DNA from 2 places in the Priestia sp. SIMBA_032 genome. Region 1 is predicted to be linked to the other one. Evidence: riboswitches for the same ligand, from Rfam matches in the RefSeq annotation. Region 1 holds a riboswitch; the other holds the start of a gene.
The links. Region 1 has a riboswitch for thiamine pyrophosphate ahead of thiC (phosphomethylpyrimidine synthase ThiC). Riboswitches for the same ligand answer to the same signal wherever they lie in the genome.

Region 1 (3,217 bases):
ATGCAAAAAAGCTATTGCAATGTTGCAATAGCTTTTTCTTGCTTTTTAAGTCTTTATTAGAATTTTAAATGACTAAAAAACATGCGTATTTATTTTATAAAAATACAAAATATAGAATAGCCGCTAAGACAATTCGATAAATGGCAAACGGAACTAATTTAATGCGATTGATTAATTTTAAGAAAAATCGAATCGATATAAGCGCAAAAATAAAGGCGCTGATAAAACCGGCAATAAAAAACGGTAGTGCATCTGATGTGAAATACTGCCAGTTTTTAACCAATGAAAGTCCACTTGCTCCTGCCATGATTGGCACTGCCATAATAAATGTAAAATCTGCGGCTGCCTTATGGCTCATTCCAAGAAGAACCCCTCCTGAAATCGTTGAGCCTGAACGAGAAAAACCTGGCCAAAGAGCAATACATTGAAACAATCCTATACCCAGTGCTTGTCCATAAGACATTTGGTCCACCGTCTCTACACGCGGACGTTTAGGTCCAAACAAATCTGCTAGAATCATTAATACAGCTCCGAACACTAAGCCAATTAGCACCGTATTTAAAGAAAACAAATGTTCATCAATGTAATCATCAAACAAAAGTCCTAACACTCCCGCGGGTAACAAACCAACAATTACCTGCATTAAATTCAAGCGATTTGTCGGTCCAATTGGAGCAGCTGGTTTTTTTCCTAATCCTAATAAATTAATAAAACGATCTTTAAAAATAACAACTACTGCTAAGATTGACCCTAGCTGAATAACAATTTTAAATGTATTAGCTACTGGAGATGAAAATAATTCTTTTGAATTTAACCACAGGTCATCCACAATAATCATATGCCCAGTTGACGAAACAGGAGCAAACTCTGTTAAACCTTCTACAATCCCTAAAATGATTGCTACAATAATTTCCCACATAAAGCTATGTACCTTGCCTTTCTTTCAAATTAATAAGCTTACCGCTTCGTTTTACATGCTCAACTATTTTCCTATTTTGACACTTGCTTTTTTATCATAATTGTTAAAACTATGAAATACAATGTGTATTTGCAAAAAGATAAGAATCTTTAATAATTTGTAATAAAAAGCTTACGTGCTACAACCAAAAAACACGATATCAGCTTTTATTTGTTTTAAAAAGCAGTCACTATGTTCGGTATAAATTCCTGGCCTTTAGCTAAAAATGAATCATCTAGACTATTTTTCTTTAGTGTGAAAAAATGACTAAATCATTATGTTTTTCCCATCTCCCTTTACTGTCATCTATCATTTTAATCAACTAGTGCTGGCTTATACGACATATCCCCTAAGTAATTTGAAACTTTTCTCTCTCTTTTCTCGTATATAGTAGTATCTTTTTTAGGAGGCTTTTTACTATGAATGGAAATGTACGTACAATGAAATGGGTCACTGCTGGGTATGAAGCCTTGCTGGGAATTCCTTTAATTGGCGCGGGGATTGTTATGGGCTTTAGCTATACTCCTCTTTTTATTGGATTTATTCTTCATGCTATCACACTCATTTTAGCTAATAGACGAGGGTTATCTGCTTATGGAAACATACTAGGAATTGTTACCTCACTGGTTGCTTGGATTCCATTTTTAGGATTTATCATGCATATTATTACAGCTATTGTGATTGCAATCGATGCTGCTAGACAACGCTAATTGTCTAGCTTTTTTTATTTAAGGGTTGATTTTTTACCGAATGATGGTAAACTTAAGCCGTAAATCGAATAATTTGAATGTTATTTCTACTAGGGGTGTCTGATAGCTCAGACTGAGAGAAGAGTGCAATAAAACTCTTTAACCCTTTGAACCTGATTTGGGTTATACCAGCGGAGGGAAGTAGTCTTGAAAAGAATAGTATATGTTTATTCTTTTTTCGCCTATTCCATCGGGTTCTGTCTATCACAGAACCCGATTTTTTTATGGTTCGGTATAGCTACACTTTATGCGAAACCGGAGGAATATGTAATGTCAAAACAAAATGTATCAGTTTCTATGAAAAAGCCTTTTCCAAACAGTCACAAAGTATATGTCCAAGGATCCAGAAAAGACCTTAAAGTGCCTATGCGTGAAATTCATCAGTCTCCTACTACAGGGTCTTTTGGTGAAGAAGAAAATAGTCCCGTACGTGTATACGACACAAGCGGTGTTTATACAGATCCCTCTTATGAAATTAATTTACAAAAAGGACTACCAGCTCTGCGCGAAAAGTGGATTGCAGAACGAAACGATGTAGAAACATATCAAGGCCGTACGATTCAGCCACAGGATAACGGTTATTATGATGGTGATCCAAGAGATCAGTACGAGCGCTTTATCACTAATCGTTTACCTTTGCGCGCGAAAAAAAATCAAAATGTAACGCAAATGCACTATGCGAAAAAAGGAGTCATCACGCCCGAAATGGAATTTATCGCTATTCGTGAACAGATGGATCCTGAAGTTGTGCGTGAAGAAGTAGCAAGAGGACGTGCGATTATCCCTAATAATATCAATCACCCTGAAAGCGAACCGATGATTATCGGCCGCAAATTCCATGTGAAAATTAATGCTAATATCGGAAATTCAGCTATTCGTTCAGCTATTGAAGATGAAGTAGAAAAAATGACATGGGCAACGCGCTGGGGAGCCGATACAATTATGGATTTATCAACAGGAAAGGATATCCACACAACACGCGAATGGATTATCCGCAACTCGCCTGTTCCTGTAGGAACCGTTCCTATTTACCAAGCGCTTGAAAAAGTAAAAGGTGTAGCAGAAGATCTAACGTGGGAAGCATACCGCGATACATTAATTGAACAAGCAGAACAAGGTGTTGATTACTTTACTATTCACGCAGGTGTTCTTTTACGCTATATTCCTCTGACAGCGAAACGTACGACAGGTATTGTTTCACGCGGAGGATCCATCTTGGCGCAGTGGTGTTTAGCTCATCATGAAGAGAATTTTTTATATACTCGCTTTGAAGAAATCTGTGAAATCTGTAAAGCATATGATATTTCTATTTCGCTTGGCGATGGGCTACGTCCTGGTTCCATTGCAGATGCTAATGATGAGGCACAGTTCGGTGAATTAGAAACGCTTGGTGAATTAACTAAAATTGCTTGGAAACACGATGTTCAAGTTATGATTGAAGGTCCTGGACATGTCCCTATGCACCTCATCAAAGAAAACGTAGATAAACAAATGGAAATATGCCAGGAAG
Region 2 (3,217 bases), on a different contig from region 1:
AGCATCTTATAGCTGCAGTAAGGAAAATGAGATAAAGCAATAGCAGCGGGAGGATCTTCTGCACTGAAAACAGTTGAAGCCTGCATACATGCCGTTCGAGCTCTTTCTTGAAACAGCTGCGGATTCCACTCATCCTCTTGCTGTACGGGTATTTCTATGATCGGAATATTTTTCAGCGGCAGCCGTTTAGACCCAATGTATACGGTTGACCCGCTAACTTCTGTATTTTGCATGCCGGCTCCAATGACAGTAGCGCGCGTTGTTTCAGCGGCTTGAGATACCTGTATGGATTGAAAGTGATACGCTAGCAGCGGACCGATATCTCTGTGTATGGCCACTTCCTTCACTGTTTTTGGCTTATGTTTCTTCATCATTGCTCCTATTCCTCCTGAAACCATGATTGTTTCCGGTTGGATAGAAGATCTTATATGAAGAGAAACGAGCAGCGAAGAGGTTTGAGTCAGTGCTCTTACATAATTCACGGTTTCTTCAGCTAGCAATTGACAGATAGAAGAGAGTTTTTCAAATGTTGCTTTTTCACCTTCATACAGCATCAAAGAATTATTTTTTAAAAATTCAGTTAAATAAGACGAAACGTAGGTAACAAGACCATCTGAATTCAGACGAATTAATCTTCCGCCTACATGCAATGTGAATGTCTCTATCACTTTGCCATTTTGACATAAAGCGATGTTAGCGGTGCCTCCCCCTACATCGACATTGGCAATCACTTGATTTGTTTCAAGAGAGCGTTCGATTGCTCCCGATCCTTTTGCTGCTAACATTCCTTCTAAGTCAGCACCAGCTGTTGCAACAACAAAGTTCCCAGCGTGTTCAGCTAGATAATGAACGATACTCTCTGCATTTTGCTTCCGAGCCGTTTCTCCTGTAATGATCACAGCGCCTGCCTCCACTTGATCTAAGGAGATCCCTGCTTTTTTGTATTCTTTTTCTAGTAATAGCATTAACCTTCGGACATCGATTTCAACCTCGTTTACCATAGGTGTTGTATAGATGGAACTTGCATACGTTACGCGACGATCAATAATTTGACAGCCTGGCAGCGTAAACTGATTTTGTTGATTTGCTATTAACAGCTTGCTTACAATCAGTTTTGTTGTGCTTGTTCCAATATCTAACCCTATGCTCATCATCCATTTCTGTAGCATACGATCAATCCCTTATCTCGTTTGAATATGGTGATTATCATAAAACATTTTTTTGAATATTTCACTAACTATGTTATCAAACCTGACATGCTTTTGTGTAAACAAAGGTGACAAATGACAAAAAAGACTAAACCTTGGTAGATTTAGTCTTTTTTATTATGAGTGTGATTTAGTTACAATCATTCTTGATGCCGATGGAATTAATAGTGAAAGAATGATTAAGCAGGCTATTAATGACCCTACCATTGAAATTCCGTTCATTGAAAAAGAATACCACAGAGCGGACATTCCCTTTGGCGCATATGATCCCCAAAAAATAATACCAGCAATAAAGTGCCAGAAATAACGTGCGAAGCTGCCGATAATAAGGGATAGAACAATTAAAACAAAAGCTTTTGATCTGTTATTGTTAGCTAAATTTGTTTTGATAGATTGTGAAAAAACACCTCCAAAACCTATAAAAGCAAAAGCCACAATATATTCAATAAACGTTTGCAGTGCTGTTAAAATATAAGCCGTCCCTGTTGCTAACTGCAAAAGCCCCCATAATAGACCAGATAGAGCTCCGCCTTTTACTCCCCAGCGAAAGCACATAATAAAAATGGGCACCATGGAGAACGAAATACTCACAGCCGTTGCAATCTTAATGGAAGGCAAAAGATCAAGTAAAAGTGCTAATGCTGCAAAAATAGCTATTTCAATTTTAGCCTGTAAAGGTAATGCCTTATTCACGTTTCTCACTCCTGTTTTTGAATCATTCATATCAAACGGTTTACACAGGAGTAAGCAAATATATGCTACTATTCCCACATTCCTACGCTAGCGTTAACTAACAGGTTCGAAGGGTCTGAACAATTTGTTCACTCTCAGCACGGCGGCTCCCCCTGTGGTACGTTCGGATATTTATGTATTATGAAGACACTATTTATTATACCATATGTCACAAAATAGATTCGAGAGATTTCAAAGATGTTTCTATTTTCTGAATCTATTTTTTATAATGACAATCGTTTTAGTATTTGATATACTTCTTTTATGTCAATTGAATATAAAAAACCCTCATCCTAATCGATGAGGTAGAGGTCGCAGTTTTTAATAGTAAAGTAACGGAAATGCAGAGAACATTGAGGATGTTGCTTGAAAGGAAAAATTGCCGAAGTTTAAATCACTTCTCGGTTGATTTAAGCTGGGGCTGTCTCCGAACAGGAACAGAACTGTCACATCATGCGAATGATGTGAAGAGCTATCTTCACGGAAGGTTGACGCGGTTTTCAGATTTAAAAGCGCGCACATATACTGCGGGCTTTTTTTATGTTATCCCGTCTCTTTCCGTACATTCGAAAGGAGTATTTATCTATGCAAGAGCAGCAAGAATTAAAACGTGGGTTGAAATCTCGCCACTTAACGATGATTTCATTAGGAGGAGCCATCGGAACCGGTTTATTCCTAGCAAGTGGTGGAGCAATTCACACAGCAGGACCTGGGGGAGCGCTTTTAGCTTACGCGATCATTGGCGTCATGGTTTACTTTTTGATGACCAGCCTGGCGGAGCTCGCAGCTTATATGCCTGAAGCCGGTTCGTTTAGTACGTATGCGTCTCGGTTTGTAGATCCATCCTTTGGTTTCGCTCTCGGCTGGAACTATTGGTACAACTGGGCTATTACGATTGCAGCTGAATTATCCGCTGGAGCCCTTATTATGAAATTTTGGTTCCCAAACTCTTCCTCTATTTTATGGAGTGCCCTCTTTTTATTAATTATGTTTGGGCTTAATTACCTTTCTGTAAAAGGATTTGGTGAATCGGAATTTTGGTTTTCGTTAATTAAAGTAATAACGGTTATTATCTTTTTAGTTATTGGTATTATGATGATTTTTGGTATCTTTAACAATGAAGCACCGGGTTTTAAAAACTTCACGCTTGGTGATGGACCTATTCACGGTGGATTCTTTACGGTATTAGGTATTTTTATGGCTGCTGGTTTTTCATTCCAAGGAACAGAGTTGCTTGGAGTCGCAGCTGGAGAAAGTGAAGATCCGGAAAAAACGGT

Region 2: another riboswitch for thiamine pyrophosphate. It lies ahead of thiT (energy-coupled thiamine transporter ThiT); the one in region 1 lies ahead of thiC (phosphomethylpyrimidine synthase ThiC).

The regions. Positions count from the first base shown of each region.
Region 1 covers NZ_JAWRXD010000031.1:11,896-15,112, reverse strand. The annotation lists gene SB717_RS30950 (undecaprenyl-diphosphate phosphatase) at 95-919, opposite strand; gene SB717_RS30945 (hypothetical protein) at 1,378-1,668, shown strand; TPP riboswitch at 1,750-1,864, shown strand; gene thiC (phosphomethylpyrimidine synthase ThiC) at 1,978-3,217, shown strand, end outside.
Region 2 covers NZ_JAWRXD010000003.1:81,902-85,118, reverse strand. The annotation lists gene SB717_RS10585 (ethanolamine ammonia-lyase reactivating factor EutA) at 1-1,169, opposite strand, end outside; gene thiT (energy-coupled thiamine transporter ThiT) at 1,326-1,931, opposite strand; TPP riboswitch at 1,964-2,064, opposite strand; lysine riboswitch at 2,239-2,423, shown strand; gene SB717_RS10575 (amino acid permease) at 2,526-3,217, shown strand, end outside.